Regions from separate parts of the Arthrobacter sp. RCC_34 genome, predicted to be linked through region 1. Evidence: predicted binding sites of a transcription regulator. Region 1 holds the regulator's gene; the other holds the start of a gene.
What was found. Region 1 encodes LexA, which represses DNA repair genes until DNA is damaged. Its sites were predicted from a motif close to TCGAACANNTGTTCGA; they were not measured.
Positions count from the first base shown of each region.

Region 2: the regulator LexA is predicted to act here: its motif matches at 2,599-2,614, upstream of uvrA (excinuclease ABC subunit UvrA).

Region 1 is NZ_JBFUPW010000002.1:48,561-55,666, forward strand. Features, by position in the region: gene hisB (imidazoleglycerol-phosphate dehydratase HisB) at 1-39, opposite strand, end outside; gene AB6732_RS09005 (histidinol-phosphate transaminase) at 152-1,252, opposite strand; gene AB6732_RS09010 (LysM peptidoglycan-binding domain-containing protein) at 1,413-1,763, opposite strand; gene lexA (transcriptional repressor LexA) at 2,095-2,814, shown strand; gene AB6732_RS09020 (ATP-dependent DNA helicase) at 2,927-5,032, opposite strand; gene hflX (GTPase HflX) at 5,025-6,590, opposite strand; gene AB6732_RS09030 (class I SAM-dependent methyltransferase) at 6,915-7,106, shown strand, end outside.
Region 2 is NZ_JBFUPW010000001.1:1,604,801-1,611,906, reverse strand. Features, by position in the region: gene AB6732_RS07605 (trans-aconitate 2-methyltransferase) at 1-479, shown strand, start outside; gene AB6732_RS07600 (GntR family transcriptional regulator) at 476-850, shown strand; gene AB6732_RS07595 (beta-N-acetylhexosaminidase) at 854-2,530, opposite strand; gene uvrA (excinuclease ABC subunit UvrA) at 2,697-5,585, shown strand; gene AB6732_RS07585 (HAD hydrolase-like protein) at 5,673-6,467, shown strand; gene AB6732_RS07580 (1-acyl-sn-glycerol-3-phosphate acyltransferase) at 6,454-7,106, shown strand, end outside.

The sequences.
Region 1 (7,106 bases):
TTCCATGCTGGCGGTGCGGGACGTGCTCGCTGCGCTCATGCGGGAGACTCCTTCTGGTGACGTGCTGTGTGGATGTCGATGGACGGCGGTGCGTGCGGGACTTCTGCTAGGTCCTCCCCGCCGGAGCCGGTCGGCGGCCCGGCCGTCGGGCTCATCGCCCGAGCAGTTCCCGGAGCCGCGTGAGGAAGGCTGTGGTCTCCGCCTCCGTGCCGGCGGTGACCCGGAGATGCCCCGGGATCCCGACGTCGCGGATGAGGACTCCCGCGTCCAGGAGGCCCTGCCAGATGGCTGCCGGGTCCTCCATGCCGCCGAAGAAGACGTAGTTCGAGTCCGACGATGCCGGCTTCAGCCCCATCTCCCGGAGCTCCGTCACGATCCGATCGCGCTGGACCTTGATGTCCTCCACGTCCGCCATGAGCAGTTCCCGGTGGGACAGCGCGGCAAGGGCGGTGGCCTGGGTGATCGCGGAGAGGTGGTACGGCAGTCGGACCAGTCGGAGGGCGTCGGTGATCTCCGGCGCAGCGGCCAGATAGCCCAGGCGGGCGCCGGCCAGGGCGAAAGCCTTGCTCATGGTGCGGCTGACGATGAGCCGCTCCCGGCCCGGCAGCAGCGTGAGGGCGCTCGGCGTGCCTTCACGGGCGAACTCGTGGTAAGCCTCATCGACGATCACGATGGTCTGGCTGGCCTCGCCCGCCTCGTACACGGCGTCAACCACGTCGAGGCCGAGCTTAGTGCCGGTCGGGTTGTTCGGGGAGCAGAGGAACACGACGCTCGGGCCGAGTTCGCGCACCTGACGGGCGGCCGATTCGGCGGACAGCTCGAAGTCGGCGTCGCGGACGCCCTTCACATATTCGGTGTCGGTTCCGCTCGCCAGCAAGGGGTACATGGAGTATGTGGGAGGGAATCCCAGCGCCGTGCGGCCTGGACCGCCGAAGGCCTGGAGGATCTGCTGCAGCACTTCATTGGAGCCGTTCGCGGCCCAGATGTTCTCCGCGGTCAGGCCGTGGCCCAGGTAATCCGCCAGAGCGGTGCGCAGTTCGGTGAATTCGCGATCCGGGTACCGGTTGAGCGTGGTGGCGGCATGGGTGACGGCTTCTGTGATGGCCTGGACCACCGGAGCGGGAACGCCATGAGTGTTCTCGTTGACGTTCAGAAGCACGGGGACGTCGATCTGGGGGGCACCGTAGGGGCTGATCCCCCGGAGATTGTCTCGCAGGGGAAGCTTCGCCAAGCGCTGCATTTGTTCGCTCACCCGTACAGTCTAGTTTGCCCAGGTCCCCCGCCCTGAATTGTTGCTCACCCACAGAACGGGCCCGGAGCCCGAACAGGAGAACGGAGCGAGAGCGGATCAACCGCGCCAAGCGAACGGCGGGAGCCCGACCAGCAGTGGACGGGAGCAACGCCGCGTTGGATCAGCGCGCTGCAGGAACGAAGAGGTCCTGACCGGCGACGATCTCCGACGCCTTCAGGTCATTCAGTCGAGCGATCTCGCCGACGACCTCACGGGTGTCACGGCCGGGCGCGACCCGCTGGGCGATGTCCCAGACCGTGTCACCGGGCTGAACGACGACCGTCTGGGACGAGCCGACCGCATGGGTGTCGCTCGCGATGGCCGGAGTGAGCAAGGTGCCCAGCGCGAAGGTGATGATCGCGGCGAGCAAGAGCGCGGCCGGGAGGCCGAAGAAGACGAACCGCCCACGGCGGGTCAACCGCATCCGCGGAGCAGCCTGCGTTCGGGTGATCGCAACAGCCTGTGCTGACATTTCGATTCCTCGCTTCCATCACGCCGCTTGGCATCTACGTTCGATGGCAATACGCCGTACATCCAGCTCGGTTCGAACATGTATTCGAACCTCGTTACTACTATTTTTAGGACATAGCTACGAACACTGTCAAGACTCGCTAGAACAAATGTTTGATTCGGGCATCCTCCTGGCCTAGCGTTGGACGCAGGAAGAGTTCCTCTGGTGACCAGCACACCAGGGGGCACTGACAAAAATTTCGCCGGGTCCGGAATCAGGCCCGCGAAGCGACAGGCAGCACCCGCCCTCCCGGAGGACGGGGATCCCCCATACGAGATCCAGGGAGTGACAGATGGCCAGGAGTTCATCGAACGAAGCCGGCCCCAGCAGGGCGCCGGCCAATCGCGGCCTCACTCCCCGTCAGAAGAAGATCCTGGAAACCATCCAGCGCTCGGTCGAGGCGAAGGGCTACCCGCCGTCGATGCGGGAGATCGGTGACACCGTCGGGCTCGCCAGCCTCTCCAGCGTCACCCACCAGCTGAGCCAGCTGGAGCGCCTCGGCTACATCCGCCGGGATCCGAAGCGTCCCCGGGCGATGGAGATCCTCATCCCTCTGACCCTGGACACGAGGGAAGCGCCCCGCGTGACCTCGCTGCCTGAGCCCCGGTCCATCGTTGCGGAGCTCAGCACGTCCTCGGACGCCGCCATGGTGCCTCTGGTCGGGCGGATCGCGGCCGGTGGCCCGATCCTGGCGGATCAGCAAGTGGAGGACGTCATGCCGCTCCCCCGCCAGCTCGTGGGACACGGAGAACTCTTCATGCTGCAGGTCGCGGGAGATTCCATGATCGACGCGGCCATCTGCGACGGGGACTGGGTGGTCGTCCGGCGTCAGAACAACGCGGAGAACGGGGACATCGTCGCCGCCCTCCTCGACGACGAAGCCACGGTGAAGACGTTCCGGCAGCGTGACGGCCACACCTGGCTGCTGCCCCAGAACACGCGGTACGAGCCCATTCTGGGCGATCACGCCACCGTCATGGGCAAAGTGGTCTCGGTGCTGCGCTCTCTCTGAGGAACCCCACCGGCCGCCGCGGCGCGCGCCGGAAGACGAACGGCAGACGGCGAGGGCCTGAGCGGTGATCCGCTCAGGCCCTCGCCGTCTGCTGTCGTGGCCGCCGCCCGGCTCAGCTCTTCGCCGTCGCGGTCTGTTCCCGGCCGGAGAGCCGCTCGAGCGCCGCGAGGACGACCTGCCGGTCGGTGGTCGGCCAGAACGGCGGCAGCGTCGAACGGATGAACCCGCCATAGCGCTCCGTGGCAAGTCGGGAATCCAGGACCGCGACGACGCCCTTGTCGCCTGTCGAGCGGATGAGCCGGCCCGCGCCCTGGGCCATCTTGATCGCGGCGCTGCTGGCCGAGATCGCCATGAACCCGTTGCCGCCGTTCTGGGCGACGGCGCGGGACCGAGCGGTGTTGAGCGGGTCGTCCGGCCGCGGGAACGGGATCCGGTCCATGATGACCAGCCGGCAGGAGTCGCCCGGCACGTCCACACCCTGCCACAGGGTGAGTGTGCCGAAGAGGCACGTGTCCCGGTCGTCGGAGAACTCCTGGATGAGCGAGCTCATCGTCGCCTCTCCCTGGCACAGGATCGGGACGCCAACCCGCTCGCGGACGTAGTCCGCGGCCTCCTCCGCGGCCCTCCGGGACGAGAACAGGCCGAGGGCGCCGCCTCCAGAGGCCTTGATGAGATCCACCACCTCGTCGAGCGCTTCGGGTGAGATCCCACGGCCCGGTTTGGGCAGATGGCGCGCGACATACAGCATGCCCTGACGCGGGTAGTCGAACGGCGAGCCGACGTCGATGCCCACCCAGTCGGGGGCGCCAGGACCCTGCAGTCCCACATCGCCGGCGGCCTGTTCGAAGGCGGCTCCGATCGCGAGGGTCGCGGAGGTGAGGATCGCGGTGTGGCCGTCGAACAGTCCGTCGCGGAGCTTCATGGCCACGCTGAGAGGCGCGACGGTCACGGTGGCGGGGGCGTCGTCGTCGGCGGGGCGATACCCTGTGCCGGGCTCGAAGGTGCCGCTGCGCGTCACCCAGACGACCTCTTTCCGCTCGGCCGCCACGAGGAGACGTTCGCTGACCTCCAGGAGCTGCGTCAGCCGCGAGCGGGCCGCCTGCAACGCCCCGTCCGCGGGTTGCCCCTGCTCGGGTTTGGAGTCGGAGAGGGCCGCGCGGCAGGCCTCACGCACGGCGTCGATGGCCCGGCCGAGAGGTTCCTCGGGACCCCGCGGCAGCAGGCCGGTGGACAGCAGACCCAGTTCGGCCTCGAGTGCCCCGGCGGCAGCGTCGAGCGCTTCGACGTTGATGTGGGCATGACGGCGGGCGGCCCGGGCTGCGGCGGTGACCATCGCTTCGGACAGCTGGCCCGTGACGGCGCTCGTGACCCGGTCCTGTAGTTCATGGGCCTCGTCCACCACCACGACGTCGTACTCGGGCAGCACCGCGACGCCTTCGAAAGCGTTGATGGCGAGCATGGCGTGATTCGTGACGATGACGTCGGATTCGGCGGCGGTGGCCCGGGCCCGCTCGCTGAAACACTCCTCGGACATCGGGCACTTTGCCGGGCCGAGGCATTCCAGCGCCGTGACGGACACCTGCCGCCACGCCCGTTCGGAGACACCCGGGGTCAGGTCGTCCCGGTCCCCGGTGTCCGTCTCCTGCGCCCACTCGCGCAGCCGCAGGATCTCGCGTCCGAGCTGGGTGCCCGGACCATTGCCGAGGCTCGGCCCGTTGTTCGAACTGAACAGTGCGCCATCGGCCCCCACGCCGAAGAGCTGATCGTCCGACGCGTCTTCCTCCGGGAAGCCGCCGCCCACCTTGTGCAGGCACAAGTAGTTGGACCGGCCTTTCACGAGGGCGGTCTTCACCGGCCGGGGAAGCTCGGGCGTGACGGTCTCCAGCAGGCGCGGCAGATCCCGGCCCATGATCTGGGCCTGGAGCGCGAGCGTCGCTGTGGAGATCACCGCCCGGTGGCCGTTGCGCACCGCATCGTCGATCACGGGCACGAGATACCCGAGCGACTTGCCGGTGCCGGTGCCCGCCTGGACGAGCAGATGCCGCTGCTCCTCCAGCGAGGCGGCCACTTGCCGCACCATCTCGTGCTGGCCGGGACGGTTCTGGCCTCCGAGGCTTCCGACGGCGGTGTCCAGGAGGGACAGCGCCCGCCGGATGGCGGGGCTGTCCCCCTGGGTCTCCTCCTCCGGCTCCTGCGGGGCCGCGGGCGTCTCACTCATGGATGACGAACTGCTCCAATTCCGCTGCCAGGGATTCCCGGACGACGACGGTGACCCGCGTGCCTTCCCCGGTGTGCTCGAGGTTGAGGATCTCGGACTCCCCTTCGTGCAGCTTGTTCAGCAGATCGCCACGCTGGTACGGCACCAGCAGTTCCATCCGCACATCGGGGCGCGGGATGGAACGGCTGATCTCCGCCAGCAGTTCCGGGATGCCGGCGCCAGTGCGGGCCGACACTTCCAGGCAGCGCGGTTCCCGCTGCTTCAGGCGTTCCACCACGAACGGATCGGCGGCATCCACCTTGTTGAGCACGATGATCTCGGGGACCTTGCGCGCATCCACTTCGGTGAACACCTGACGGACCGCCGCGATCTGGCCCTCCGGATCCGGATGTGAGGCATCCACCACGTGCAGGATGAGGTCAGAATCGGCCACTTCCTCGAGCGTGGAACGGAAGGCCTCCACGAGCTGCGTCGGCAGGGACCGGACGAAGCCGACCGTGTCGGCCAGCGTGTAGGTGATCCCGTCCGGCGTCTGCGCTCTGCGCACCGTGGGGTCCAGAGTGGCGAACAGCGCGTTCTCCACCAGCACCCCGGCGTCGGTGAGCCGGTTCAGCAGCGAGGACTTGCCGGCGTTGGTGTAGCCGGCGATCGCCACCGAAGGAACCTCGTGGCGCTTGCGGTTGGCACGCTTGGCCTCACGGGCGGGCTTCATGCCGTCGATCTCACGACGAAGCTTGGCCATGCGAGTGCGGATCTTCCGGCGGTCCAGTTCGATCTTCGTCTCACCGGGACCACGGGATCCCATGCCGGCGCCGGCGCTGCCCACCTGGCCACCGGCCTGGCGGGACATGGATTCACCCCAGCCACGCAGACGCGGCAGCAGGTACTCGAGCTGTGCCAGTTCGACCTGCGCCTTGCCCTCCCGGCTCTTCGCGTGCTGCGCGAAGATGTCCAGGATGAGGCCGGTGCGGTCAATGACCTTCACCTTGACGATGTCCTCCAGGGACCGCCTCTGCGAAGGCGCCAGCTCGGAGTCGACCACCACTGTGTCGGCGCCGGTGGCCATGACGATGTCACGGAGCTCCAGCGCCTTCCCGGAGCCGAGGAACGTCCCGGGGTCCGGCTTGAGGCGCTTCTGGACCAGTCCGTCCAGCACCTCGGAACCGGCGGTCTCGGCCAGCGCGGCGAGCTCCCGCAGGGAGTTCTCCGCATCGGCGAGTGTGCCTTCGGTCCACAGCCCGGCCAGGACCACGCGCTCCAGGCGGAGCTGCCGGTACTCGACCTCGGTGACGTCCTCGAGCTCGGTGGACAGGCCCGCCACACGGCGCCGGGCGTGCCTTTCGGCGAGGTCTTCCTGCAAGCCGTCGAACTCGCTGTGTTCCTTGTCCAGCGTGGACAGGGCCTGGGCTTTGGAGCCCAGCACGGTGCCGCGGGGCGTGCCGGAGCCGGCCCCCGCTTCCGGTTCCACCGCGTCGGAATCGGTGGCGAGGATGCGGTCGATGACGGCCTGCATTTCCTCCGGGCTCAGTTCAGAACCAGAATGAGTCTGTTCAGTCATGGTCTCCCTCAAAGCGTTGAGTCCCATGCTAGCCGGAGGCTCCGACAACACGGGCAAGTGGTGAAAGGAGGTGCGGAAAGGAAAAACACGTCTTCCGGGATCTCGAATGATCAGTCTGGAAGGAATTCCTGTATTACCGCACCGCTGGGGTCAGGGTTACGGGGTCGACCGGTGCCACGCGTTGGCAGGCTTCACCCGGGATCAGCATGAACAGCGGATCGATCAGGGAAGCGGCGCGCGGGTCCGGGACTCATTACAGGAAAGACAGCATTGCACCATTCTACCAGCTCCCGCGCCTGCCCACGGCCCACTAAGGTTGCACGCATGGAGTCCGCACACTACTTCAGCAGCGAGCCTGCAGGCGAGTTCATCCGCAAGCCGCTCAGCGTCGTTCTGGACGGCCGGGAACGCTCCCTGCACACCTCCACGGGCATCTTCAGCCCCGACGCCATCGACAAGGGCACCAGGATCCTCCTGGACGAAGTGCCCGAACCGGCTCCGAACGGCTCGTTCCTC
Region 2 (7,106 bases), on a different contig from region 1:
GGCATGAGCAGCTGCTCCCCGTCTGGCTGGACGCCATGGCGGAGGGGTCCTGGTTCGCGTTCCAGGTGCCGGGCAACTTCGGCGCGCCGTCCCATGTGCTCATGCGCGAACTGGCCGACTCCACGGCCTGGGCCGTGAAGCTCGCCGGCGTGCTCCGCCATCGGGACGCGGTGCTCGAACCGGCCGACTATCTGACCATCGCGCTCGACGCCGGCTGGCAGGCCGACGCCTGGGAGACCAGCTACCAGCAGCTGCTGCAGGGCCCGGATCCGGTGCTCGAGTGGGTGCGCGGCACCGGCCTGCGTCCCGTCCTGGGTGCACTCAGCGCCTCCGACGCCGAAGCATTCGAGCGGGATTATGCGGTGATGCTCAACGAGGCTTACCCCGCCACACAGCACGGCACGGTATTCCCCTTCCGACGCCTGTTCACCGTCGCCCGCAAAAGTCCGGCGGAGGACGTGGACGGGGCGGACTCATGAGTGCGTTTCCCGGCTCGTGGCGGCCCCGGACCGACAGCTCGGTGCCGCTGTTCGAACAGCTGCGGCTGCGGATAGTCCATCTGGTGGACGACGGCGGCCTGCCGCCCGGCCAGCGGCTGCCCGCGGTGCGTGCGCTGGCCACGGAACTCGACGTCGCCCCGCACACCGTTGCGCGCGCTTATAAGGAACTGGAAGCGGCAGCGATCGTGGAGACGAGGGGCCGCAACGGCACCGTCATCCTGCCCCGGGACGACCGTCAGAAGAGCCTGGGCGAGGCCGCCTCGGCCTATGCCGAGGCGGCCCGCGCGAGCGGCGTCAGTCTTGCCGAAGCCGTGCGCCTGCTGACGGCGGCCTACCGCGACCAGGCCTGAGGCTCACTCGCCCGGCGTCGTACCCTGCGCGGCGGACGCTGCGGGGGCATGCTCCGCACGGAAGCGAGCCACGTCGGGCCGGGCACGCCACGGCTCGGGTCCCTCCAGGGGACGGAAGCCGACCCCGGCCGCCTTCAGACGCGCGAGATGACCGGGGATCTCCGGATCCCCGGTGAGCCGGGCGCGGAAATCCTCGAAGGCGGGTTTGCGGGAGCACCACGCCACCTCCGCGAACGCGCACAGGCGCGGGAAGGCATGGAAGTCGCGGATCCTCTGGTCCACCAGGTACTCGCTCCAGAGCTGGGCCTGGACGCCGGCCACCACGCCGCCGTGGTCGCGCTCGAGGGCGGCGATCCGGTCCGGGACGGGGTCGAAGCCGTGCACCTTTTCGAGCGGCAGCACCGGCCAGAAAGCACTCGGTTCATCGGGGTGGTCACTTTCCCGGTAGTCCAGGTACGTGAACTCGTGCTGCGAGATCACCGTGCGGTGGCCCTGTTCGAGGCTGAGCTCCACCGTGTCCACTCCCAGCCAGGCGTTGACGATCGCGCTCTGCGGCAGCGCCTCGCCGATCGCCTCGTGCCAGACGCCGGTCTGGCGGCCGTGGCCGGCCAGGTGATCGGCGAGGCGGCCCAAGAACCAGCCGTGCAGGGAGGCGACGGAAGCGAGCCCGAGATCCTGCGCACGGGCGACGATCTCCGGTGATTCCTCCCACCGCGTGTACGGCACCTCGTCCCCACCCAGATGGATGGTGGGCGACGGGAAGACGGAGACGAGCTCATCGAGCACGGTCCGGTAGAAGTCCAGGGTCTGTTCGGAGGGGTCCAGGATGCAGTCGCTGACGCCCCAGCGGGTGCTCACCTCGACATCGGGTGAGCCGACGCCGAGGAACGGGTACGCGGCGATCGCGGCGACACTGTGGCCGGGGAGGTCGATCTCCGGGACGATCGTGATGCCCCGCTCCGCCGCGTAGGCGACCGCTTCACGGAGCTGCGCCTGCGTGTAGAAGCCACCGTGCGGATGCCCGGCCATGAGAGCGTGCTCCAGAGCGGGGGTGTCGTAGGCGACAGGGGTGTCCTGACGCCACGAGGCCACCTCGGTGAGCCGGGGGAAGGCCTTGACCTCGAACCGCCACCCCTGATCGTCACTCAGGTGGAGGTGCAGCACGTTGAGTTTGTGTGCGGCGAGCAGGTCGATGAACCGCAGGAGCTCGCTGAAGGGCATGAAGTGGCGGGCCACGTCCAGGAGGACACCACGATGCGCGAAACGGGGCGCGTCGGCCACCCGCAGGCGGGGGAGCGAGTGCACGGTGCGTCCATCAGCACGACGGCGTGCCGACCCCTGTGGCACGAAGGCCTCGGGCCCGCTGAGCTGGCGGAGTGTCTGCCAGGCATGGCGCACGCCGTCCAGGCCTGCGGCTTCCACGCGGATGAGCCCGTCGATGTCCAGCCGGTACGCCCCTGGAGCCAAGGACGGGTCGGTGCTCACGAACAGCAAGGCGTCCTCGGGAGCCGCATCGTCCAGCCGGACCCCCAGCCAGTCCTCCGCCTGATGGCGCAGCAGGGCCCAGCCAGGATCGTCGGTCTGAAGATCCGTGGCGAAGGCGAGCCGGGCGGGAACGGTCAGGTGCCCGGACAGGAGTTCCAGGGACTCCGGAGCCGGGACCAGCGGGGGAATGCGCATGGAGGACCTCTTCGCGAATAGGGGGTCTAGGTGGACACCAGCCTGCCACACGAGGCCGACATGGAAATTCGAACAGGTTTTCGATTAGCATGGCTAGGTGCCTCATGTCAGCGGTGAACAAGTCCTGTCTCCTGAACAGCTCAACCACAACCATGGCGCGGCCCGCCTGAACGGCGCCGGCTCGCCTGGTCATGCCCCCTCGTCGCGCCTGGTGGTGAAGGGCGCCCGCGAGCACAATCTGCGCAATGTGGACCTGGATCTGCCCCGGGACGCCATGATCGTCTTCACCGGCCTCTCCGGCTCCGGGAAGTCCTCGCTCGCCTTCGACACGATCTTCGCCGAGGGCCAGCGCCGCTACGTGGAATCACTGTCCGCGTACGCGCGCCAGTTCCTCGGCCAGGTGGACAAGCCCGACGTCGACTTCATCGAGGGCCTGTCGCCGGCGGTCTCGATCGACCAGAAGTCGACCAGCAAGAACCCCCGGTCCACAGTCGGCACCATCACCGAGATCTACGACTACATGCGTCTGCTCTGGGCGCGTGTGGGCCGCCCGCACTGCCCGATCTGTGGGGAAGAGGTGACCCGTCAGACCCCGCAGCAGATCGTCGACCAGCTGCTGGAGCTCCCCGAGGGCACCCGCTTCCAGGTGCTCGCGCCCGTGGTGCGCGGCCGCAAGGGTGAGTTCGTGGACCTGTTCAAGGAACTCGGCGCCAAGGGCTTCGCCCGGGCCCGGGTGGACGGCGAGCAGATCCAGCTGACGGACCCGCCCAAACTGGGCAAGCAGTACAAGCACACCATCGAGGTGGTCGTGGACCGTCTGGTGGCCAAGGACGGCATCCGGCAGCGCCTCACCGACTCGGTCGAGACCGCCCTGGGGCTGGCCGAAGGCCGCGTGCTCGCGGACTTCGTGGACCTCGACGCCGAGGACCCGGGCCGGGTTCGGGCATTCTCCGAGAATCTGGCCTGCCCGAATGAGCACCCGCTGGCGATCGACGAGATCGAACCGCGGTCTTTCTCGTTCAACAACCCGTTCGGCGCCTGCCCCGAATGCACGGGCATCGGCACCAAGCTCGAGGTCGACGAAGAGCTCGTGGTCCCCAACCCGGAACTGAGCCTGAACGAAGGCGCCATCGCCCCGTGGTCCCTCGGTGCGGCCACACAGGAGTACTGGAACCACCTGCTGTCGGGCCTCGCGGACGAGCTCGGCTTCTCGATGGACACTCCGTGGGAGAAGCTCGGCAAGGCCGTCCGTGAGACCGTGCTGCACGGCAAAGACCACAAGGTGGTGGTCCAGTACCGCAACCGTTTCGGCCGCGAACGCAAGTACAGCACCGGCTTCGAAGGTGTGGTCCAGTACGTGCACCGCAAGCACGGGGAGACCGAGTCGGACTTCGCCCGTGACCGGTACGAGGAGTACATGCGGCAGATCCCGTGCCCTGCCTGCAATGGCGCACGGCTCAATCCGGCGTCGCTGTCCGTCCTGATCAACGGCAAGTCGATCGCGGCCGTCTGCGCCATGCCCATGCGGGACTGCGTCGAGTTCCTGGGCAGCCTGGAGCTGTCCCCGCGCGAGGCGCAGATCGCCGCTCAGGTGCTTAAGGAGATCCACGCCCGCCTGACCTTCCTGCTCGACGTCGGGCTGGATTACCTCAACCTGGAACGCCCTTCCGGGACCCTGTCCGGCGGCGAGGCCCAGCGCATCCGCCTGGCGACGCAGATCGGTTCAGGCCTGGTCGGTGTCCTGTACGTGCTCGACGAGCCGTCCATCGGTCTGCACCAGCGGGACAACCGCCGCCTGATCGAGACCCTGACCCGTCTGCGCGGGCTGGGCAACACCCTGATCGTGGTCGAGCACGACGAGGACACCATCCGGGAAGCCGACTGGATCGTGGACATCGGCCCGGGCGCCGGTGAACACGGTGGCAAGGTCGTCCACTCGGGCACCTACAAGGAACTCCTGGCCAACACGGAGTCACTCACGGGCGACTACCTTTCCGGCCGCGAGGGGATCGACGTGCCGGCCAAGCGCCGTCCGTACGACCGCAAGCGCGAGCTCGTGGTGGTGGGGGCCCGTGAGAACAACCTCAACAACGTCACGGCGCGCTTCCCCCTGGGTGTGCTCACCGCAGTCACGGGTGTGAGCGGCTCCGGGAAGTCGACCCTGGTCAACGAGATCCTGTACAAGGTCCTGGCCAACAAGCTCAACGGAGCCCGCCAGGTCGCAGGCCGCCACAAGACCGTGGAGGGCCTGGAGCACCTGGACAAGGTGGTCCATGTGGACCAGAGCCCGATCGGGCGCACCCCGCGGTCCAACCCCGCCACCTACACCGGTGTGTTCGACAACATCCGGAAGCTCTTCGCCGAGACCAACGAGGCGAAGGTCCGCGGTTACCTGCCGGGCCGCTTCTCCTTCAACGTCAAGGGCGGCCGCTGCGAGGCGTGCTCGGGCGACGGCACCCTGAAGATCGAGATGAACTTCCTCCCGGACGTCTACGTGCCGTGCGAGGTCTGCCATGGGGCCCGGTACAACCGGGAGACTCTGGAGGTCCACTACAAGGGCAAGACCATCGCGGATGTGCTCAACATGCCCATCGAGGAAGGGGCGGAGTTCTTCTCGGCCTTCACCCCGATCGCCCGGCACCTGAACACCCTGGTGGACGTCGGCCTCGGCTACGTCCGTCTGGGCCAGCCGGCCACGACTCTCTCCGGAGGTGAGGCGCAGCGCGTCAAGCTCGCGGCGGAGTTGCAGAAGCGGTCCAACGGCCGCAGCATCTATGTGCTGGACGAGCCCACCACAGGCCTGCACTTCGAGGACATCCGGAAGCTGCTGCTGGTGCTCCAGGGGCTGGTGGACAAGGGCAACACGGTCATCACCATCGAGCACAACCTGGACGTCATCAAGAGTGCCGACTGGATCGTGGATCTCGGGCCCAACGGTGGCTCGGGTGGCGGGCGCATCATCGCCACCGGAACGCCCGAACAGGTCGCGGCCACGGAGGGCTCGTTCACGGGTGAGTTCCTGGCCGAGATCCTCGAGGGAAGCCCGGTCAAGTAGTCGCGTGACGGCATACATCGGCCCGAAGCATGCCGTGTGGCGCATGGGTGTTTTCTGTCCATGCGCCCGGCATGAGAAACTACCTCGGTGACTCTCGCTCAAGCTGCCGTGCTCTTCGACCTGGACGGGACCCTCATCGATCCCGCGGGCGGGATCACCGGCGGAATCGCTGCGGCTCTCCAGGAGGCGGGCCTTCCCATTCCATCCGATCAGGCGCTGCAGGCGATGGTCGGCCCCCGCCTGAGCCATGCTCTGCAGGAGTTCGCGGGGGTGCCGGAACAGCGGGTCGATGAGGTCATCGCCCTCTACCGGCGTCATTACCGGACGACAGGGATGGCGGCCAGCCGGGTTTACCCCGGCATACGCGAGACTCTGGCGGAACTCCGTGCGCGAGGATACGCCCTCGCAGTGGCCACCCAGAAGCCCCGCACCCTGGCGCTTGAACTGCTCGGCCTGCATGGCCTGGTGGAATCCTTCGACACTGTTCAAGGCTCCTCGGACGATGAGAGCGCCCAGGGCCCCGGCCACGGGGTGCCTCTCGGCAAGCAGCAGATCATCGCCGCGGCGCTCGAGGAGCTGGGAGCCCCGGCATCCGCGGTGATGGTGGGGGACCGGTACCAGGATGTCGAGGGCGCGACGGCGAACGGTCTGCCGTGCATCGGCGTCGCCTGGGGTTTCGCCGTAGAGGGTGAATTGGAACGTGCGGGGGCGGCCTCGGTGGTCTCCTCCACCGAGGAGCTGCTCCGTGGACTGCCCGGCCCCGCCGGTGCGCACTCCGGTGAGCCACCGCTCGCCGGACGGGAAGCGGCGGCCACGGTGGCCGTCTTCGGGGGAGCAGTGGTTGATGGAGCAGCGGAGGAAGAAGACCATGGCCGTATTTGACGCAGTTCGCTTCACCACCCGGACCCTCATCAAAGGCACGTGCCGCCCGACGGTCACCGGCCTGGAGAACGTCCCGACCGATGGCCCGTTCATCGTGGCGCCGAATCACCTCTCGTTCTTCGACAGCGTGATCGTGCAGGCTCTCATGCCCCGCCCGGTGGCCTTCTTCGCGAAGGCGGAGTACTTCACGGGAACCGGCGTGAAGGGCAAGGCCATGAAGGCGTTCTTCGAGTCGGTCGGGTCCATCCCGGTGGAACGCGGCGAGCAGGCTGCCAGCGTCCAGGCACTCAAGACGCTGCTGGACATCCTGGAGAACGGCAACGGAGTGGGCATCTACCCGGAGGGCACCCGCTCCCGGGACGGCCTGCTGTACCGCGGCCGGACCGGTGTCGGCTGGCTCGCGCTGACCACGGGAGCACCCGTGGTGCCCGTCGGACTGATCGGCACGGACAAGCTCCAGCCGGCCGGCAAGAACACGCTCAAGCCGCAGCACTTCACCATGGTCGTGGGCGAGCCGCTGTACTTCGAGAAGACCGGGCCGGACCATTCCCTGCCTGCTCGCCGGCAGGCGACGGACCGCATCATGGACGCCATCGCGGCGCTGAGCGGTCAGGAACGGGCCAGCGGCTACAACCAGGT